3 linked regions of the Cereibacter sphaeroides 2.4.1 genome follow. The protein of the gene in region 1 interacts with the protein of each later gene in a pairwise test. Links are inferred from orthologs where the notes say so. Each region holds a gene or a part of one and is shown on either strand. Other genes may lie near its edges. The genes, in order: rpe, RSP_RS20295 and eno.

What was found.
Region 2: the proteins of rpe (region 1) and RSP_RS20295 interact in binary tests that used the Escherichia coli proteins (3 or more experiments, as listed by UniProt). The link is inferred for Cereibacter sphaeroides 2.4.1 from one-to-one orthologs.
Region 3: the proteins of rpe (region 1) and eno interact in binary tests that used the Escherichia coli proteins (3 or more experiments, as listed by UniProt). The link is inferred for Cereibacter sphaeroides 2.4.1 from one-to-one orthologs.

The regions. Positions count from the first base shown.
Region 1 is NC_007493.2:1,435,529-1,442,629, forward strand. The notes cover bases 334-3,274. They hold rpe (ribulose-phosphate 3-epimerase), read left to right. Parts: upstream 334-1,419; coding sequence 1,420-2,130; downstream 2,131-3,274. Other genes in these bases: RSP_RS07020 (ISNCY family transposase), read right to left, coding at 334-1,193; RSP_RS07030 (NAD(P)/FAD-dependent oxidoreductase), read right to left, coding at 2,212-3,274. Also shown: more of RSP_RS07020, read right to left, coding at 1-333; more of RSP_RS07030, read right to left, coding at 3,275-3,396; tsf (translation elongation factor Ts), read right to left, coding at 3,783-4,679; rpsB (30S ribosomal protein S2), read right to left, coding at 4,761-5,522; RSP_RS07045 (PfkB family carbohydrate kinase), read left to right, coding at 5,771-6,658; RSP_RS07050 (pseudouridine-5'-phosphate glycosidase), read left to right, coding at 6,655-7,101. UniProt on the Escherichia coli protein: Catalyzes the reversible epimerization of D-ribulose 5-phosphate to D-xylulose 5-phosphate.
Region 2 is NC_007488.2:103,197-110,356, reverse strand. Bases 1,610-4,609 are described here. They hold RSP_RS20295 (fructoselysine 6-kinase), read left to right. Parts: upstream 1,610-2,680; coding sequence 2,681-3,538; downstream 3,539-4,609. Other genes in these bases: RSP_RS20290 (NAD(P)/FAD-dependent oxidoreductase), read left to right, coding at 3,540-4,609; RSP_RS20300 (sugar phosphate isomerase/epimerase family protein), read left to right, coding at 1,827-2,684; RSP_RS20305 (carbohydrate ABC transporter permease), read left to right, coding at 1,610-1,830. Also shown: RSP_RS20315 (ABC transporter substrate-binding protein), read left to right, coding at 1-23; RSP_RS20310 (carbohydrate ABC transporter permease), read left to right, coding at 23-988; more of RSP_RS20305, read left to right, coding at 985-1,609; more of RSP_RS20290, read left to right, coding at 4,610-4,952; RSP_RS20285 (ABC transporter ATP-binding protein), read left to right, coding at 5,011-6,132; RSP_RS20280 (GntR family transcriptional regulator), read right to left, coding at 6,113-6,838; RSP_RS20275 (asparaginase), read right to left, coding at 6,860-7,160. UniProt on the Escherichia coli protein: Catalyzes the ATP-dependent phosphorylation of fructoselysine to fructoselysine 6-phosphate. Functions in a fructoselysine degradation pathway that allows E.coli to grow on fructoselysine or psicoselysine.
Region 3 is NC_007493.2:1,132,365-1,139,366, reverse strand. What follows is about bases 4,145-6,986. They hold eno (phosphopyruvate hydratase), read left to right. Parts: upstream 4,145-4,847; coding sequence 4,848-6,125; downstream 6,126-6,986. Other genes in these bases: RSP_RS05540 (cupin domain-containing protein), read left to right, coding at 6,595-6,986; RSP_RS05545 (lasso RiPP family leader peptide-containing protein), read right to left, coding at 6,196-6,372; RSP_RS05555 (DMT family transporter), read left to right, coding at 4,145-4,813. Also shown: RSP_RS05565 (vitamin B12-dependent ribonucleotide reductase), read right to left, coding at 1-2,869; RSP_RS05560 (Fur family transcriptional regulator), read left to right, coding at 3,451-3,864; more of RSP_RS05555, read left to right, coding at 3,929-4,144; more of RSP_RS05540, read left to right, coding at 6,987-7,002. UniProt on the Escherichia coli protein: Catalyzes the reversible conversion of 2-phosphoglycerate (2-PG) into phosphoenolpyruvate (PEP). It is essential for the degradation of carbohydrates via glycolysis.

The sequences.
Region 1 (7,101 bases):
CTGAGCCGCTTGTTCGCGGTGATGGCCGCGTGGGTGACATGCTGCTGCTCGGGATCGAAGCTGCGGTAGGGGAGCGAGATGCCTTTCCATCGAGCTTCAAAACGTCCGTCCGGGAAGGCGTAGGTGTCGACGTATTTCCCCACGATGCCGCGCGTGAGGTCGCTTTCCTCCAGCAGGATCCGCCGGTGCTCGTAGGTGAAGGTGAGCTGGTTCCCGACGTAGCGCTGGTCGCGCCAGCACAGGATGTCGGCCAGCCGGTCCGGGGGCAGGTTCAGCGGCCGGTGCCGGTCGTCCGGCCGGGCAGGCACCCTGGCGAACTGCGCGTTGTGCCGCTCGATGAAGCCGGGCAGGAAGGCGTTCCCGGCCTCCATGTCGCTGATGCCTGCAAGCCGCATCTCCTTGACCAGCCGGTCCTGCAAGGTGCGGTTCGCCCGCTCGACCCGGCCCTTGGCCTGCGAGGAGTTGGCGCAGAGGATCTCGATGTTCAACTCGGCCAGCGCCCGGCCGAACTGCGTCATGCCATGGCCGGTCCGCGCGTCCTGCCTCGCCACGCGGAAGACCGAATGCTTGTCGGAGTAGAAAGCCGTGGGCCTGCCGTGCCGCGTCAGGTAGCACTCCAGCGCCGCGAAATAGGCGAAGGTGCTCTCGGAGGGCACGAAGCGCATCTCCATCAGCCGGCTCGTCGCGTCGTCGATGAAGAGCACGAGCAGCGTGCAGGCTGGTGCGCGATCCTCGAACCAATGATGATCGGACCCGTCTATCTGAACCAGTTCGCCCAGGTGCTCGCGCCGCAGCCGCGGCTGGTGAAACCTCCGGCGCTGAGGACGCGACAGCCAGAGCCCATCCTCGACCATCCACTTCCGCAGCGTCTCCCGCGACACATGCAGGCCGTCGCGCTCGGCCAGCTTCTCGGCCGCGAGCGTGGGGCCGAAATCGACGTAGGTCTCCCGCACGAGGGCCAGCGCAAGGTCCCGCAATCCCGGCGAGAGGCGGTGGTTCGACGGTCGCCCGCGCAACCCGTGCCGCGTTGCCGCCGCGCCGTCCTCGCGCAACCGTCGCAGCAGACGCTGCACCTGACGCGGGCCGATCGCCAGCAGAACCGAGGCTTCCGTCGTCGTCATCCTCCGATCGAGCACCTTCGACAGGATCTCGATGCGGTTCAGTTCGCGCTCGCTCATCAGCACCCATCCCATGCCGCCGATCCTCCATTGTCCCGACAGGAAGAGGCGACAGTTCTACTTTGCTTGGATGCGACAATTCTACTTTGCGCTTACATGCGCGAGTCGGATAATCTGTATTATGTATTCTAAACAGTGCCGGGACCGCATATCAACACTCCCGCACGGGCTGAGACTTAAGGCCGCCTTGAAGCGGCCCGCCGCCTCGGGGTAAGCCGGATCATCCCCAAGGAGCGTTGCCATGTCCTTCGATCGCCGTATCAAGATCGCCCCCTCGATCCTCTCCGCCGATTTCGCCAATTTCGGCGCCGAATGCCGCGCCATCGAGGCCCAGGGCTGCGACTGGGTGCATGTCGATGTAATGGACGGCCATTTCGTGCCGAACCTCACCTTCGGTCCGGCGATGTGCGCCGCAATCCGGCCGCACATCAAGGGCGTCATGGACGTGCATCTGATGATCGCGCCGGTCGATCCCTATATCGAGGCCTTCGCGGCTGCCGGCGCCGATGTCATCACCGCCCATCTCGAGGCCGGCCCGCACATCCATCGCACGCTGCAGGCGATCCGCGGCACCGGCCGCAAGGCGGGCCTCGCGCTCAATCCCGGCACCGGCCTCGATGCGGTAGGCCATCTGCTCGACCTCCTGGACCTCGTCTGCATCATGACGGTGAACCCGGGCTTCGGCGGGCAGAAGTTCATCGCGAGTCAGGTGGACAAGGTGCGCGACCTGCGCGCGATGATCGGCGACCGGCCGATCCATATCGAGATCGACGGCGGCGTGACGCCCGAGACCGCGCCGCTGGTGGCCGCGGCCGGTGCGGACGTGCTGGTGGCGGGCTCGGCCGTCTTCAAGGGAGGCTCGGTCGACAATCCCGAGCCCTACGGCGCCAATATCCGCGCAATCCGTGCGGCAGCCGAGGCGTCGCTCGGTCGGGCCTTTGCGGCAAAGTGAGATTTCAGGGTCTGCCGACCGCGGCAGACCCTCATGCTGTCCGGGAGGAAAGTCCCGCAACCTACCAATCTTACGCGACTTTCAGACAATAGCGCGTTCGAGGAAAGGCCGCCCCTCCAGAACCCGCTCGACCGAGAGATCGGACAGATCGAGGCTCTGCCAGCTGCCTGTCAGCAGATGCTCGGCGATGCCGCGGCCGACGGCCGGCGCCTGTTGCAGCCCGTGCCCGGAAAAACCGTTCATCAGATAGAGGTTCGGCAGCGCCGGATGCGGTCCGAGGATCGCATTCTGGTCGAGGCGGTTGTAGGCGTAATGCCCGACCCAGTGGCGCACCACCTTCACCGCATCGAAGCCAGGCGCGCGGGCGTAGAGCTGCTCCCAGATCACCTCCTCGAAGAGATGCAGATCGGGCTCGAAATCCTGCGGGTCGCAGGGACTGTCGGCCTCGGGCACGGTGGCGGTGATCCACTGGCCGCCGCGCTCGGGCCGCAGATAGAAGCCGCGGTCGACCAGAAGCGGCGCATCCGGGTGCCGGGCATTCGGCGCATCGATCACGAAGACCGTGCGCTTGCGCGGCTCGACCGGCAGATCGAGGCCCGCCATCCGCATGACTTCCGCCGCGCGGGTGCCGGACGCATTGATCGCGGCCCCACAGGCTATGGTTTCCCCCGAGGCGAGACGGACGCCACGCACCCTGCCCTGCGCCTGCTCGAGCCCCACGACGCCATCGCGCAGGAACTCCACCCCCTGCAGCCTCGCCGCGGCCCTGAAGCCGTTCAGCAGTCCCATATTGTCGAACCAGCCCTCGTCGCGCGGCCCGAATGAGCCTGCCACGAGATCCCCCGTCTCGAGCCAGGGGAAGCGCGCGGCGAGCGCTGCGGGCGTCAGCATCTCGGTCGCGGCGCCGAGGCTGCGCTGCATGGCGGCCACCTCGGCCAGCACCGAGGCGCCCTCGGCCGTCGAGGCGAGGAAGAGATAGCCGTTCTCGGTCAGGCCCAGCGACGGGATCCCCACCTCCTGGCCCAGGCTTTCGCGGAAGTCGCGGATGAAGCCGATTCCGAAGCGCGAGATCGCCACATTGACCGGCGTCGTGAACTGCATCCGGATCGAGGCCACGGATAGAGCGGTCGAGGCCCGGGCATAGGTCGGATCGCGCTCGACCACGATCACCCGCAGGCCCGGCTGCATCCGGGTCAGCCAATAGGCGGCCGAGGCGCCCATGACCGCTCCGCCGATCACCACCACATCCGCCGTGCGCCCGCTCATGCCCCTGCCCCCTGCCCTTTGCAGCGAAGCTAGATCAGCGCTCGGGCGCCCGCCAGAGGCCTCGCGCGGGAGCCCTGTTTCAGGGAGGGCAGCGCCTGAAAAAGCGGCACGCGCCCGGACGCGGAGGGAAGTCGGGTTCTGGGACCGGGACGCCTGAAGAAGCGCGGATCTCCCCGAAATGCGGGAGAGCCGAGGATCAGGGGCTGCGCCGCCTGAGGAGCCGTGCGTTTCCTGAAATGCGGTAGAGCCGCCTTTCAGGAACCGTGACGCCTGAAAGAGCGGTGACATCCCGGCGGCGCGGAAGACCCGCAGCCCAAGGGGTCATGGCAAAGAAAAACGGCGCGATCCCGGAGGATCGCGCCGCTCTGTCTGCGAGGAGAAAGGAATCAGCCCGCGAGGGTCTTGGCGACCTCGGCCGCGAAATCCTCTTTTTCCTTCTCGATGCCTTCGCCCACGGCCATGCGCACGAAGCCCACGATCTCGACGCCGGCCTGCTTGGCGGCTTCCGCCACGGTCAGGTCGGGATTGATGACGAACTTCTGGCCGAGCAGCGTGTTCTCTTCGAGGAACTTCTTCATCCGGCCCGGGATGATGTTGTTCTCGATCACCGCATCGGGCTTCGGCTTGGCCGAGGCCGCGTTCTCTTCCAGCGCCTTCTGGGTCTGCACGGTGCGCTCGCGCTCGACCACGGTCGGGTCGAGGTCGGCTTCCGAGAGGGCCATCGGGTTGGTGGCCGCGATATGCATGGCGACCTGCTTGGCGATGCCGTTGTCGGCACCTTTCACGGCGACGAGCACGCCGATCTTGCCCAGCCCGTCAGCAGCGGCGTTGTGGACGTAGGCCGCAACCGAATCGCCCGAGATCTTCGCCATCCGGCGCAGCGTCATGTTCTCGCCGATGACGGCGATCGTTTCCTGCAGCGTGGTCTCGACGGTCTTGCCGCCCATGTCGGCGGCCTTCAGCGCCTCGATGTCGTCCACGGTGAGCGCGGCCTTGGTGAAGCCCGTGACCATCGACTGGAAGTCGGCGTTCTTGGCCACGAAGTCGGTCTCGGAGTTCACCTCGACCGCCACGCCGGTGCCGCCGTCGACACAGACGCCGACGAGGCCCTCGGCCGCGGTGCGGCCGGCCTTCTTCGCCGCCTTCGCGAGGCCCTTCGTGCGCAGCCAGTCCACGGCGGCTTCCATGTCGCCGTCGGTCTCGGTCAGGGCCTTCTTCGCGTCCATCATGCCTGCGCCGGTCGACTCGCGCAGTTCCTTCACCATCTGGGCGGTGATTGCCATTTACGGCTCTCCTCAGTGAATTGCCAAAGACCGGGCGGGGAGTTACCCCCGTCCGGTAACGGGATTGCGACGGGCGGCCGATCAGGCCTCGAGCGTCTCTTCCTCGGGGGCCACGTCGAGCGCGCCGAGGTCGATGCCGGCAGCACCCATCTGGGCGCTCATGCCGTCGAGCGCCGCCCGCGACACGAGGTCACAGTAGAGCGCGATGGCACGGGCCGCGTCGTCGTTGCCCGGGATCACATAGTCCACGCCCTTGGGCGAGTTGTTGGTATCGACCACGGCCACGACCGGGATGCCCAGCTTCTGCGCTTCGGCGATGGCGAGGTCTTCCTTGCCCACGTCGATGATGAAGAGCAGGTCCGGGGTGCCGCCCATCTCGCGGATGCCGCCGAGCGAGGCCTGCAGCTTCTGCTGCTCGCGCTCCATGTTCAGCCGCTCTTTCTTGGTCAGGCCCTCGGCGCCGGTGGCCAGAACCTCGTCGAGCTGCTTCAGGCGCTGGATCGACTGCGAGACGGTCTTCCAGTTGGTGAGCGTGCCGCCCAGCCAGCGGTGGTTCATGTAGTGCTGCGCGCATTTCTCGGCGGCTTCGGCGATCGGCTTCTGGGCCTGACGCTTGGTGCCGACGAAGAGGATGCGGCCGCCCTTGGCCACGGTGTCGCGCACGACCTTGAGCGCCTGGTCCAGCATCGGGACCGTCTGCGTCAGGTCGACGATATGGATGCCGTTGCGGTCGCCGTAGATGAACTCCGCCATCTTCGGGTTCCAGCGAGCGGTCTGGTGGCCGTAGTGAACGCCAGCTTCAAGCAGCTGACGCATGGAAAACTCGGGGAGCGCCATGTCCATGTCCTTTCCGGTTTGCGCCTCGGCGAAGCCTTGTAGAGGGTGTGCCCCCAACCGGTGGACCTGCGGGGATGTCTCCCCCGAAAGCCCGGACTTCGCCTGTGAAGTGGGCGCGCTTTATCCTCCCCGTCCGGCGATTGCAAGAGCCGTGGCCCCGGAGGGCCGGAAAAGGCCGGCGTGCGGCAGCCTGACCCCCCTGCCGCCCCGGCACGGCGCTTGCCCAAGGGCGCGCGACGGGGCATCAAACCTGCATGAGCATTCCCGCGATCCTCTGCATCGGCGCGGTCCAGTGGGACCTGATCGGCCATACGGCCGATCCGATGCCGGCCGGGGCCGACCTGCCGGGCCGCGTCTCGCGGATGCCGGGGGGCGTGGCCTTCAACATCGCGCAGGCGCTGGCGCGCGAGGGGCTCACTGTGGCGCTTCTTGCCACGGTCGGCACGGATGCCGAGGGCGAGGGGCTGGTGCGGGCGGGCATGGCGCTCGGGCTCGACATGCGCTTCCTGCATCGCGGGGGCGCCACCGATCTCTATCTCGCGCTCGAGGCCGAAGGGGCGCTGGTGGGCGCCGTGGCCGATGCCCGCGCGCTCGAGGAGGCGGGCGAGGCGGTGCTGGAACCACTGCGCGACGGACGCCTCGCCACGGAGGCCCTGCCCTTCGCCGGCACATTGGTGATCGACGGCAACCTGCCCGAGCCTGTCCTGCGCGGGCTTGCCGCCTCCGGGCTCCTCGCCCGCGCGGATCTGCGCCTCGCGCCGGCGAGCCCTGCCAAGGCTCCGCGGCTGGCCCCGCTTCTGGCGCATCCGGGCGCGGTGCTGCAACTCAACCGCGCCGAGGCCGCCACGATCTGCGGCGCGGACTTTCCCACCTCGCTCGCCGCCGCCGAGGCGCTGCTCGCGCGGGGCGTGGCGCGCGTCCTCGTCACCGACGGCGCCCTGCCCGCCACCGACGGCTGCGCCCGGCGCGGCCTTCTGCAGGCCTGTCCGCCCGCCGTTCCCTGTCGCCGGGCGACCGGCGCGGGCGATGCCTTCCTCGCCGCCCATCTCGCGGCCGAACATCGCGGCGCCGGGCGGGAGGCCGCCCTGGCCGCCGCGCTCGCCGCCGCGGCAGCCCTTGTGTCAGGAGACGTCATCTCATGAATGCACCGCTCGCACTCGACCGGGAAATCGCCGAGGCCCTGCTCACCGGGCAACCCGTCGTGGCCCTCGAATCGACCATCATCACCCACGGGATGCCCTATCCGCAGAATGTGGACACCGCGCGCGAGGTCGAGGCCACCGTCCGTGCCGCGGGCGGCGTCCCCGCCACCATCGCCGTGATGGACGGCCAGATCCGCGTGGGTCTGGGCGAGGCCGAGCTCGAGCGGCTGGCGCGCGCCGAGGAGGTGCAGAAACTGTCGCGGGCGGATCTCGCCACCTGCCTCGCCACCGGCGCCATGGGCTCGACCACGGTCGCGGCCACCATGATCGCAGCCAACCTCGCCGGGATCTCGGTCTTCGCCACCGGCGGCATCGGCGGGGTGCACCGGGGCGCCGAGACCAGCTTCGACATCTCGGCCGACCTGAACGAACTGGCGCAGACG
Region 2 (7,160 bases), on another replicon or contig:
CGGCCGCCGCCGCGGCCAAGTGATGAGCTTGTCCGCGGACATCGGAAAGAGCGGGGTCGCCCTCAGCGGCCCCGCCCACGGGGCAGGGAGGGGGCCGCGGCTGCGCCCCCTCCTCTCCCGGCTGCTGGCGCTGCGCTGGATCGTCGTGGCGCTCGTCCTTGTGGGCTGGTTCGTCTATTACCCGATCGTCAACAACTTCTTCGTCAGCACCACGAACCAGGACATCTTCACCGGCGAGGTGACGCAGGTCGGGCTCGACAATTACCGCAGGCTCACGCAGGACCCGGTGGTGGGCCGCGCGCTCTGGAACAACGGCGCCTATGCGGTGCTCTCCATCCTCTTCCAGGTCTTCGCGGCCTTCTGCCTCGCCGCCATCGTCGAGGGCCTGTCCTCGGAACGCTGGCGCAACTTCTGGCGGGCGCTCTATTTCGTGCCCTCGGCCATCTCGACGACCGTCACCGGGCTCCTCTTCTATTTCATCTATCAGCCCGACATCGGCATCCTCGACGGGCTGCTGAAGGCCCTGAACCTGCAGGAATGGTCGCATGTCTGGCTCGGCGATCCGCGGACGGCGATCTATGCCATCATCGCCATGAGCCAGTGGCAGGGCTTCGGCTATTCGACGCTCCTCTTCACCATCGCGATCCAGAAGATCCCGCAGGAGCTTTACGACGCGGCGCGGATGGACGGGGCGGGCCCGCTCCGCCAGCTCTGGAGCATCACCTTCCCCCTCACGCGCGAGATGACCGGCATGATGATCATCGTGACCGTGACCGGCGCCTTTCAGGTCTTCAACGAGGTCATGGTCATGACCGGCGGCGGGCCGAACAATTCGAGCCAGGTGCTGGGCACATGGCTCTACGAGCAGGGCTTCAACCAGAACGACATGGGCTATGCCGCGGCCATCGGTTCGGTCGTCTTCGCGGTGACGATGCTCACGGGCATCCTGCAGCTCTGGTACACCCGGCGGCGGAGGGTCCTCGCATGAGCGGCGCGACCCACTCCGCCCGCGGCTTCTGGCCCGTGATGGGGCAGGCCTTCCTCTGGGCCTTCCTCCTCGCCGTGGGCGTCGTCGTGCTTTATCCGCTGCTCTGGATGGGGCTCGGCGGCTTCAAGTCGAACAGCCAGATCTTCGACCAGCCCTTCGCCCTGCCGCAGGACTGGTCGCTCGAGAACTACTTCTCGGCCTGGCGCGGGGTGCAGGGCTACATGGTCTCGAGCCTCCTCGTCACGCTGGTCTCGACGGTGGCGACCGTGCTGATCTCGGCGCGCGCGGCCTATGGGCTCACGCGGACGGCGATGCCGGCAAAGCCCCTCATCACCGCCTTCGTCCTCGGCGGCATGATGCTGAGCCCGACCGTCGCCCTCGTGCCGCTGGTGCGGATGCTCCAGTCGCTCGGGCTCTACGACACGCACTGGGCGCTCATCATCCTCTACACCGCCTTCCGCGTGCCCTTCACCACCTTCCTGATCCGCGCCTACATGCTCGACCTGCCGCGCGACCTCGACGAGGCCGCCATGATGGACGGCGCAAGCCCCGGCCAGATCTACCGCAGGATCATCCTGCCGCTCTGCCGGCCGATCGTCGTCTCCTGCGTCGTGCTCCATATCCTCTTTGCCTGGAACGAATATCTCTTCGCCATGATCTTCACCAACAGTCCCGGCGTGCAGACGCTGCCCGTGGGCCTCACCTCGCTGATGTCGAAGCAGGGCACCGACTTCGCGCAGGTCTTCGCCGCCATGACGCTCTCGGCGCTGCCCATCGTCATCATCTTCTTCCTGACCCAGCGATACTTCATCCGCGGCCTGACCGAAGGGATGGCGAAATGAGCGCCCGTCTCTCCGCCCGCCAGTCGATCGGCGCGAACTTCGCCTTCCAGCACTTCCCGCTGGCCGAGGTGGCGCGCCGGATGCGCGGCTTCGGCTTCACCGAGATCGAGCTCTGGGGCGTGGCGCCGCATCTCGACCTCTTCCACTCGACCGACCGCGACGTGGCGGAGGTGAAATGCGTGCTGTCGGGCGAGGGCCTGTCGGTGCGCTGCCTCACGCCCGAGCAGGTGGTCTATCCGATCAACATCGCCTCGGGCGACGATGCCTTCCGCGCGGCCAGCATCGACCGCTTCCGCCGCGCGGCCGACATCGCGGCCGAGCTGGGCGCGCGGCACCTGTTCCTGACCCCCGGCCGCGGCTACGAGAGCGAGCCCGCCGCGCGCGCCTGGGACCGCTCGGCCGAGGCGCTGCGCCTGATCGCGGGCCATGCGGCGGGCCTCGGGCTCCGCTGCCTGCTCGAGCCGCTCCAGCGGGTGGAGAGCAACATCGCCCACAGCGCCGCCGATACGGCGCGCCTGCTGGAGATGGTGGGCGCGGACACGGTGGATGTGGTGCTCGACACGGTCGCCATGGCCTGCGCGGGCGACAGCGTGGCCGATTACGCGCGCCTCTTCGGCGACAGGCTCGCCCATGTGCATCTCGTGGATGGCCGCCCGGCGGGCCATCTCGTCTGGGGCGAGGGCACGCTGCCGCTCGCCCGGATCCTCGCCGATCTCGCGGCGGCGGGCTATCGCGGCGCGCTCTCCTTCGAGCCCTTCGGCGACGGTTCCTATGCCCTCGATCCGGTGGCGGCCTGGACCCGCCATCTCACGGCGCTCGCGCCGCATCTCGATCCCGTGGAGGCCCGCCCATGAGCCGCAGCCCGACCCTGATCGCCGTGGGCGACAATTGTCTCGATGTCTATCTGTCGAAGGACCGCATGGCGGTGGGGGGCAATGCCCTCAACGTGGCGGTGCAATGGATGCGCGCGGGCCTGAAGACGCGCTACTTCGGCCTTGTCGGCCCCGACCCCGAGGGCGATGTGGTCCGCACCGCCCTCTGCCGCGCGGGGCTCGATCCCGACGATTGCGAGGTGCGCCCGGGCAGCACCGCCGTCACGCTTCTCCTCGAACGCGACGGCGACCGGCGCTTCCTGCTCGAGGATCTGGGCGTGGGGCTGGGCTATGTGCCCGAGGGCGCGCGTTACGCGGCGCTGCGGGCCGCCGACTGGGTGCATCTGGGCACCCACAGCGCACCCGAACTGGTGCGCGCCCTCGTCCGCGACGGCGCGCGCTTTTCGGTCGATGTCTCGACGCATCACGATCTCCTCGATCTCGAGGGCGTGCCGCTCGTCTTCGCCTCGGGGCCCGAGGATCCGTCCGAGCGGGTCGAGCCGCTGCTCGCCCGCTTCCGCGAGCGCGGCGCGCAGGCCACCGTCGTGACCTGCGGCAGCCGCGGTGCCTTCCTCGAGGCGGGCGGCACCGTCACGCCCGTTCGCGCGCGGCGGGTCGAGGTGGTGGACACCTGCGGCGCGGGCGACAGCTTCATCGCGCGCTTCATCGCGCTCTGGGCCATCGAGCGCCGCGCCGATGCCGAGGCCCTGCGCGGGGCGGCGGATGCGGCCACCAACACCTGCCTGCACGAGGGCGGCTTTCCGCAGCCGCTGCTGCCGATCCCCTCGTGGCTCCTGGACAAATATGCCGAGGTGATCGCGGCGGGAGAGGTCTGAGATGGCGTCCTACAGGCTGGCACTTCCCGCCGCGGCGCCCGAGGGCGACCGCTCCTTCTGGCTCCGCGATCTGGGCGCAGGCCCCGCGACGCCGCCCTTCGCGGGCGAGGCCGCCTGCGACGTGGCCATCGTCGGCGGCGGTTACACCGGCCTCTGGACGGCGCTGCGCCTGAAGGAGCAGGCGCCCGAGCTGCGCGTGACGATCCTCGAGGCCGATTTCTGCGGCTCGGGCGCCTCGGGGCGGAACGGCGGGCAGGTCCACAGCTGGTTCGCGGAGCTCGACCTGCTGACCCGCCTCGTCGGCGCCGAGGAGGCGCTGGCGCTCTGCCATGCCACCGCCGAGGCCATCGAGGAGCTGGCGGAGCTGCAGGCCTCGGGCACGATCGACATGGACCTGCGGCTCGACGGCTGGCTCTGGACGGCCAGCGCGCGGGCGCAGGAAGGCGCGTGGGAGCCCGCCGCCGATCTTTGCCGCAAGGCGGGCGAGGCCGACCGGCTGCGGCCCGTGGGCGCGGAGGAGATCCGCCGCCGCACCGGCTCGGGCGCCTCCTACATGGGCGTGGTCGAGCCGCGCGCGGGCACGGTGCAGCCCGCGAAGCTCGCCCTCGGGCTGCGGGCGCTGGCGCTGTCGCGGGGCGTCGCGATTCACGAGCGGAGCCCCGTGTCCGAGATCGTGTCGGGCAGGCCCTGCCGGCTGCAGACGCCGGGCGGCACGCTTCAGGCGGGCAAGGTGGTGATCGCCTCGAACGCCTGGGCCGCGGCGCTGCCCGAGCTCTCCCGCTACCTCTATGTGGTGGACAGCCAGATCGTCGCGACCGAGCCGGTGGCCGAGACGCTCGACCGGCTGGGCTGGACGGGCGGCGAGTCGATCTGCGACGCGCAGGCCCATGTGCTCTATTACCAGCGCACCAGGGGCGGGCGCGTGGTCTTCGGGCGCGGCAGCGGGAATGTGGCCTACGGCAACCGCTTCGGCGCGGCCTTCAACCGCCGGCCGGACGGCGGCGCCGACAATCTGCGCGAGCTCTCCCGCGTCTATCCCGAACTGCGGGGCGTGAAGATCGCGGCCGACTGGTCCGGCCCCATCGACTGTTCGGCCGCGCATCTGCCCGTCTTCGGCTCGCTCACGGGCGAGCCCGACATCCTGTTCGGCGTGGGCTTCAACGGCACCGGCATCGCCCAGACGCCGGTCGCGGGCCGGATCCTCGCAAGCCTCGTGCTCGGGCAGGACGACCGCTGGAGCCGGAGCGGCCTCGTGGGTCTTGCGCGCCGCCAGACGCTGCCGCCGGAGCCGGTGCGCACGCTGGGCGCGCGCCTCGTGCGCCGCGCCATCCGCATCCGCAACGACCTCGAGATCGAGAACCGGAGCCCGGGCCCGCTGGTGCGCTGGCTCTCGTCGCTCACGCCCGGCCGGTGACGGCCATGAACGGTGCCACCGCGCCCTCGGGCCGGACAGACAAGGGAAGGGCAGGCCGATGGCCGAACTGACGCTGCGCCAGGTGCGCAAGACCTATGGCTCGATGGAAGTCCTGCACGGGATCGACCTCGACATCCCCTCGGGCTCGTTCGTCGTCTTCGTGGGCCCCTCGGGATGCGGGAAATCCACGCTTCTGCGCGCCATCGCGGGGCTCGAGGACATCAGCTCGGGCGAATTCGCCATCGACGGCGAGCGGATGAACGAGGTGGCCCCCTCGCGCCGCGGCATCGCCATGGTGTTCCAGTCCTACGCGCTCTATCCGCACATGACGGTGTTCGAGAACATGGCCTTCGGGATGCGGATCGCGGGCCTGAAGAAGGACGAGATCGCCCGCCGCGTCACCCGCGCGGCCGAGGTGCTGCAGCTCGCCCCCTATCTCGACCGCTATCCCCGCGCGCTCTCGGGCGGGCAGCGCCAGCGGGTGGCCATCGGGCGGGCCATCGTGCGCGACCCCAAGGTGTTCCTGTTCGACGAGCCGCTCTCGAACCTCGATGCCGCGCTCCGGGTGGCGACGCGGATCGAGATCGCCAAGCTCAAGCAGGCGATGCCGGGGGCCACGATGATCTATGTGACCCACGATCAGGTCGAGGCCATGACGCTGGCCGACCGGATCGTGGTGCTGCGGGCGGGGCGGATCGAGCAGGTGGGCTCGCCGCTCGATCTCTACCGGCGGCCTGCCAACCTCTTCGTCGCGCGCTTCATCGGCTCGCCTGCGATGAACGTGATCCCGGGCACGGTGCGGATCGGGCCCGAGGGCGCGCGGCTCGACCTCGCCACCGGCGGCGGGCTGCGGGCGCCCTTCCCGCTCGACGCGGGCCTTGCGGGCCGGACGGTGCAGGTGGGCATCCGCCCCGAGGACCTGCGGCTGGCCGAGGGCGCGCCGCTCCTCGAAGGGCGGATCTCCTACATCGAGCAGCTGGGCGAGGTGCAGCTCACCTATATCGAGGCGCGCGGGCTGGCCGAGCCGCTGATCGCGAAGCTGCCGGGCGTTCTCGACCTGCAGGCCGGCGCCCCCATCGCGCTCACGGCCGATGTCCAGAGCCTGCACCTCTTCGGGGAGGACGAGCGCAGCCTGCGCCCCGAGGCCGCCCTGCCGGAGGTCACTTCCGCACGAAGCTGAAGGAGAAGGCCGAGCCCCGGTGATAGTCCATCGCATAGATCACGCGCGTGCCGCAGGCCGCGTAGCAGACCTCCTCGATGAGCAGCGCCGGGCCGAACTCCTCGAGCCCGTGCAGCCCGCTCACCTCGTCGGGCAGAAGGACGGCGCGCACGTTCGCGGTCGAGGCCACGGGCCGCCGCCCCACCCGGTCGAGGAGCGCCACGAGCGAGCCGCTCCAGTCCGGCGTGCCCTCGAGCCCGTCGCCCAAGAGCGCGCGGGGCAGCCAGTCCACGGAATAGACCAGCGGCTGGCCGCCCGAGCTGCGCAGCCGCTCGACGCGGACGAGGGGCGTGCCCTCGGCCACGGCCAGCCGCTCGGCCGTGACGGCATCGGCGGGCACGGCCGAGAAGCCCAGAAGCCGCGTCTCGGCCGTGTAGCCGTGGCTGCTCACCATCTGCGAGACGCTCTCGAACTTGGTGATCGGCCGCGCGATGCTGAGGAGCGCGCCCGCGGCGAGGAACCGGCCCTTGCCCTGATGGCTGTCGATCACCGCCTCCTGCTCCAGCAGCTTCAGCGCCTCGCGCAGCGTGGGGCGCGAGATCTGGAAGCGCTCGACCATCTCCTTCTCGGTCGGCAGCCGGTCTCCGAAGCCGAGGCCCAGCTCCTCGATCATCTCGAGGATGCCCGTGCGCAATCGCTCGACATTGCTTTCCCGCGGTTTCTCCATGCGGCTGAACTCCTTGCCGGTCTAGAACTCGAAATCCCGTGCAATCTGCGCCGGCGCGCGTCCGGCGGCCAGCGCGAGTTGCAGCAGAAGCCGCGCCTTCACCGGCGCGGCGCGGCCCGCGGGCAGGAAGCCGTGGCCGTCGTTGCGGCTGTTGGCCACCACGGGCCCGTGGCCGCGCGAGGCCATGACGACCACCCCGCCCTCCTCGCGCACCCATGTCTCGAGCCGCCGGGCCTGCGCGCCCGTGGCATAGCCGGGCGCGAAGCCCGCCACCACGAGGCCCCGCGCCCCCGCGGCAATGAAGGCCTCGATGGCGCAGGCG
Region 3 (7,002 bases), 300 kb from region 1 along the record:
TCACCTTCTCGACGATCTTCTCGGCCAGCACGATGGCCTTTTCCTGAGGCGTGCCGGTGGCGAGGATCTCCTCGGCCTCCTCATCGTCCTCGACCAGCGCCGATGCGAGCGGTTGGCTCAGTTTCGATCCGTCGCGGTAGAGCGCGTTGGCCTTGATCCCCAGCGAGTGCGACAGCTCGTAGGCCGCCAGCGTCTCGGCGATGGTGGCCGAGTTCGGCATGTTGATCGTCTTCGAGATCGCGCCCGAGATGAAGCTCTGGGCCGCGGCCATCATGTGGATGTGGCTCTCGACCGAGAGGTAGCGCTTGCCCTTCTTGCCGCAGGGATTGGCGCAGTCGAACACCGGCAGATGCTCGGCCTTCAGATGCGGCGCGCCCTCGAGCGTCATGGTCCCGCACACATGGTCGTTGGCGGCCTCGATCTGCGCCCGCGTGAAGCCCAGATGGCGCAGCAGGTCGAAGGTCGGGTCGGCGAGCTTGTCGGCCGGGATGCCGAGCGCGCCCTTGCAGAAATCCTCGCCCAGCGTCCACTGGTTGAAGACGAAGCGGATGTCGAAGGCCGAGGGCAGCGCGGCCTCGATCTTCTCGATCTCGCGGGCGCCGAAGCCATGGCCCACCAGCGCCGAATGGCTGATCGTCGGGCAGTTGGCGAGCGTGCCGTGGCCCACCGCATAGGCCACGATCTGCGAGATCTGCGCCGAAGCGTAGCCCAGCGTCTCGAGCGCCGCGGGCACCGAGCGGTTGATGATCTTGAAGTAGCCGCCGCCCGCGAGCTTCTTGAACTTCACCAGCGCGAAGTCGGGCTCGATGCCGGTGGTGTCGCAGTCCATCACGAGACCGATGGTGCCCGTGGGCGCGATCACCGTCACCTGCGCGTTGCGGTAGCCATGCGCCTCGCCGAGCCGCAGCGCCTCGTCCCAGGAGGATTTGGCCAGCGCCACGAGACGCGGATCGGGGCAGTTCACCTGATCGAGCGCGACCGGGCTCACGTTGACGCCCTCGTAGCCGGTCGTGTGGCCGTGGGCGGCGGTCCGGTGGTTGCGGATGACGCGCAGCATGTGGCCCGCGTTGCGCTCGTAGCCCGAAAAGGCGCCGAGCTCGCCTGCCATCTCGGCCGAGGTGGCATAGGCCACGCCGGTCATGATCGCCGAGAGCGCGCCGCAGAGCGCCCGGCCCTCGCTGGAATCGTAGCCCAGCCCCATGTTCATCAGCAGCCCGCCGATGTTGGCGTAGCCCAGACCCAGCGTGCGGAAGTCGTAGGAAAGCTGCGCGATCTCCTTCGAGGGGAACTGCGCCATCATCACCGAGATCTCGAGCGTGACCGTCCAGAGCCGCGTGGCGTGGACATAGCCCTCGGCATCGAAGCGGCCGGCCTCGAAGAAGGTGAGCAGGTTCATCGAGGCCAAGTTGCAGGCCGTGTCATCGAGGAACATGTATTCCGAGCACGGGTTCGAGCCGCGGATCTGCCCGTCCTCGGGGCAGGTGTGCCAGGCGTTGACCGTGTCGTGGAACTGGATGCCTGGGTCGGCGCAGGCCCAGGCGGCATGGCCCACCTGATCCCAGAGCTCGCGCGCCTTGATGGTCTTGGCGACCTTGCCGTCGGTGCGCCGGACGAGCGCCCAGTCGGCGTCGTCCTTGACCGCCTGCAGGAAGGCATCGGTCACGCGGACCGAGTTGTTCGAATTCTGGCCCGAGACGGTCGTGTAGGCCTCGGAATCCCAATCGGTATCGTAGGTCGGGAATTCGATCGAGGAGAAGCCCTGCCGCGCATACTGCAGCACGCGGTTGATGTAGGTTTCGGGGATCATGGCCTTTTTGGCGGCGCGGATCGCGGTCTTGAGGCCTGCGTTTCCGGCCGGGTCGGTCGCTCCCTCGATCGAGCCGTCGAAGCTGCGGATGGCGGCGAAGATGTCGTTCAGCTTCGCTTCATGCTGCTTCGAACCGGCGACCAGAGAGGCGACCTTCTGTTCCTCGATGACTTTCCAGTTGATGAACTGCTCGATGTCGGGGTGATCCATGTCGCAGATCACCATCTTGGCCGCGCGGCGCGTGGTGCCGCCCGACTTGATCGCGCCCGCCGCACGGTCGCCGATCTTCAGGAACCCCATGAGGCCCGAGGACTTGCCGCCGCCCGAGAGCTTCTCGCCCTCGCCGCGCAGGCTCGAGAAGTTGGTGCCGGTGCCCGAGCCGTATTTGAACAGCCGGGCCTCGCGCACCCAGAGATCCATGATCCCGCCCTCGTTCACGAGGTCGTCCTGCACCGACTGAATGAAGCAGGCGTGCGGCTGGGGATGTTCGTAGGCGCTGTCCGACTTCTGGAGTTTGCCGGTCGCGTGATCGACATAGAAGTGGCCCTGCGACGGGCCATCGATGCCATAGGCCCAGTGAAGGCCGGTGTTGAACCATTGCGGCGAGTTCGGCGCGGCCATCTGCCGGGCCAGCATGTGGCGCATCTCGTCGTAATAGGCGCGCGCATCGGCCTCGGTCGAGAAATAGCCGCCCTTCCAGCCCCAGTAGGCCCAGGCGCCGGCCAGACGGTCGAACACCTGCCGGGCCGAGGTCTCGCCGACGAACCGCTCCTCTTCGGGCAGCTTCGCCAGCTCCGCCTCGTCGGGCACCGAGCGCCACAGGAAGTCCGGGACCCCCTTCTCCTTCACGCGCTTGAGGCGGGCAGGCACGCCCGCCTTGCGGAAGTATTTCTGGGCCAGCACGTCCGAAGCCACCTGGCTCCAGCCCTCGGGCACCTCGACGCTCTCGTTGCGGAAGACCACGGTGCCGTCGGGGTTCCGGATCTCGGACACCGTCGTGGTGAAGCCGACGCCGCCATAGGCGCCGCCCTCCGCCGTGGTGAACTTCCGCTCGATCTTCATCTCGCCTCTCCGTTGTGCCTCGGGGGCCGTGAGCCCCTGGTTGATCTCGTGCGCCGGTCGCGCAAAGCCGGACCGGCCCGCGCAGGCGAGCTGGATCGGCCCGTCGATCGGGCATGTGTCGGTGGTTCATCCGCGCCCGCCGCCACGAGGTGTGGCCGGCCGCGCTGCTCACTCAAATTGTCTCAAACCCTACAGGGTGGCAACGCGATTCTTCGGCCTACCCCCAAGATAATGTGCTTGACGGGGCATCTGGCTCCATGGGTGGTATCATCCGAAAGGCTGTGGGTATCTGTGTGGACAAGTGCGGGCGGTCTGGCGGACAAGCGCCCAAAGCCTCGCCGGGACGGGCGCTTGCACGGATGGTGCAAAATGGGGAAGAACGGCCCCGCGCCGAGTCGCGGCTCCGCAAGTCGCGGAAAAGGCGAATCTTTCAGGTGGCATCCGCACAACGCGCACGGGCCCTCAAGGCATCCTGGCGGCAGGGCGATTCCCCGGCCCGCGGCGCTTCGGAAAGGTCTGGCCCAGGCCGCGGTGATCGCTTAGACCTGCCCTGAAACCGGCCCGCGATACCGGAGATCCACATGCAGGATTCGATCATTTCCCGCTGCGAGGCCAAGGGCCTGCGCATGACCGAACAGCGCCGCACCATCGCGCGCGTGATCGGCGAATCCGCCGACCATCCCGATGTCGAGGAACTGCACGCCCGCGCCTCGGCCGTGGATCCGCGGATCTCGATCGCCACGGTCTACCGCACGGTCAAGCTCTTCGAGGAGGCGGGCATCCTTGAGCGGCTCGAGTTCGGCGACGGGCGCTCGCGCTACGAGGACGCCGAGCGCGACCACCACGACCATCTGATCGATGTGACCACGGGCGAGGTGATCGAGTTCGTCGATCCCGAGATCGAGGCTCTGCAGGAGAAGATCGCGGCCCGGCTGGGCTACCGGCTGGTGGGCCACCGGTTCGAACTGTTCGGCCGGCCCGTCCGGAAGGGCTGACGCCCGACATCAGGGCGGCCCTTCGCTCGCATCCGGGGACAGGCTCCCCAAGATTGGGACAGACATGGAAAACTTGCGCGGCATCGTGATGATGGTCGTGTCGATGGCCGGCTTCGCCATGGAGGACATGTTCGTGAAACTCGCCGCGGCGAACATGCCGACGGGGCAGATCCTCATGCTCCTCGGCCTCTTCGCCGCGCCCCTCTTCTGGGCGCTCGCCCGCCGCGAGGGCAAGGCCGTGCTCTCGCGCGAGGCGCTGGCGGGGCCGATCCTCTGGCGGAACGGCGGCGAGATGGTGGGCACGGCGGGCTTCGTGACCGCGCTCACGCTCGGGCAGCTTTCCTCGGTGTCTGCCATCCTGCAGGCCGCGCCCCTCGTCGTGACCTTCGGGGCCGCGCTCTTTCTCGGCGAGCGCGTGGGCTGGCGGCGCTGGAGCGCCATCGCCGTGGGCTTCGTGGGCGTGATCGTCGTGATCCGGCCGGGGCTCGACGGGTTCGACACGGCCTCGCTCTGGGCGGTGCTGGGGGTGGCGGGCCTCGCCATCCGCGACCTCGCGACGCGGCGGGTGGCGCCCTCGACCTCGACCATGCAGGTAGGCGCCTGGGCCTTTCTCACCGTGGCAGTTCTGGGGGCCATGATGCTGGCCGTGGGCGGCGGCGCCACCTGGCCCACACCGGGACAGGCGGCCCTTCTTCTGGGCGCGGTCAGCTTCAGCTTCGTGGGCTACTGGACGCTGATCCTCGCCACCCGGGTGGGCGATGTCTCGGCCATCGTGCCCTTCCGCTACTCGCGCCTCGTCTTTGCCATGCTGATCGGTTTCCTCGTCTTCCACGAGCGGCCCGACGGCTGGATGCTGGCCGGCGCCGCGCTCATCATCGGCTCGGGCCTCTACAGCTTCATGCGCGAGCAGCGGCTTCGCCGTCTTTCCATGCGGGCTGCCGCGGAGTAAGAAGCGCGCGAACCTCGGCAACCAGGGACGACCCATGAGCACGATCATCGACATCCACGCCCGCGAGATCCTCGACAGCCGCGGCAACCCCACCGTCGAGGTGGACGTCACGCTGGAAAGCGGCGCCTTCGGCCGCGCCGCCGTGCCCTCGGGCGCCTCGACCGGCGCGCACGAGGCCGTCGAGAAGCGCGACGGCGACAAGTCGCGCTACATGGGCAAGGGCGTGCTCGAGGCGGTTGCGGCTGTCAACGGCGAGATCGCCGAGATGCTGGTGGGCTTCGATGCGACCGAACAGGTCGGCATCGACCGCACCATGATCGAGATGGACGGCACGCCGAACAAGGGCCGCCTCGGCGCGAACGCGATCCTCGGCGTCTCGCTGGCGGTGGCCAAGGCCGCGGCCGAATTCACCAACCAGCCGCTCTTCCGCTATGTGGGCGGCTCGTCCGCGCGCGTCCTGCCGGTGCCGATGATGAACATCATCAACGGCGGCGAACATGCCGACAACCCGATCGACATCCAGGAATTCATGATCATGCCGGTGGCCGCGCAGAATGTGCGCGAGGCGATCCGCATGGGCTCGGAAGTGTTCCACACGCTGAAGAAGGAGCTCGCCGCGGGCGGCTTCAACACCGGCATCGGCGACGAGGGCGGCTTTGCGCCGAACATCTCCTCGACCCGCGAGGCGCTGGACTACATCCTGCGCTCGATCGAGAAGGCGGGCTACAAGCCGGGCGAAGACATCTACCTCGCACTCGACTGCGCCTCGACCGAATATTTCAAGGGCGGCAAATACGAGATGAAGGGCGAGGGCAAGTCGCTGACCTCGGCCGAGAACGTGGATTATCTCGCCGCCCTCTGCGCCGACTATCCGATCATCTCGATCGAGGACGGCTGCGCCGAGGACGACTGGGAGGGCTGGAAACTGCTGACCGACAAGCTCGGCGCCAAGGTGCAGCTGGTGGGCGACGACCTCTTCGTGACCAACCCCAAGCGTCTCGAACAGGGCATCAAGGCGGGCGTCGCGAACTCGATGCTGGTCAAGGTGAACCAGATCGGCTCGCTGACCGAGACGCTGATGGCCGTCGATATGGCCCACCGCGCGCGCTATACCAACGTCATGTCGCACCGCTCGGGCGAGACCGAGGATGCGACCATCGCCGATCTCGCCGTCGCCACCAACTGCGGCCAGATCAAGACCGGCTCGCTGTCGCGCTCGGACCGTCTGGCGAAATACAACCAGCTGATCCGCATCGAGGAAATGCTGGGCGAAGTGGCGGAATATGCCGGCCGCTCGATCCTGAAGGTCTGAGGCCCGGGCCCCGGACATGCGAAGGCCCGGACGCGCATGCGTCCGGGCCTTTTGCCTGCCGCGCGGGCGATCAGGAGAAGGTGTAGTCGCAGGGATCGTGCGGGCGGTGCGGACGGCCGCCGCCCCAGCCCCAGCCCCCGCCGAAGCCGCCATGGCCGCGGCCGTGGGTCATTTCCTCGAGTGTGCCGTGAACGCGCAGGACCGGCGCCTCGTAGGCGCAGTCGGCGGTGGTGATTGCCTTGTCCAAATCTCGTCTCCCCTGTGTCGGATGGGTCTCCGGCCGGATCGAATTTGGCCGAAGGGCCATATCTGACAACGGGTTGGGCCGCTTTGACGAGGGGGGTGGAGGAGAATACAACCTCCTCCCTCAAGGCCCCTCAACCGAAGCGCGCAATCCGGCGCAGAGCGGGCTTGCAGCCCGCGGCCCCTGCGCCAGACTGGCGCCGCAACGGCGCGTCGGAGAGAGAGCATGGATGCAGACCGGATCATCGCCCGCCTCGGGCTCGCCCGTCACCCGGAAGGCGGCTGGTATCGCGAGACCTGGCGGGCCCCGGCCGAGGGGCGCCCGCCCGGGACGGCGATCCTGTTCCTCCTGAAGGCCGGCGAGCGGTCGCACTGGCACCGGATCGATGCGACCGAGATCTGGCACTTCCATGCCGGCGCACCGCTCATCCTGTCGGTGGCCGCCGACGGCGCGGGACCGGCGCGCGAGATCCGGCTCGGGCCGGACGTGCTCGCGGGCGAGAGCCCGCAGGGGATCGTGCCGCCCCACCACTGGCAGGCCGCGCGCTCGACAGGCGACTGGAGCCTCGTCGGCTGCACCGTCAGCCCCGGCTTCCGCTTCGAGGGCTTCGAGCTGGCGCCGGAAGGGTTCGAC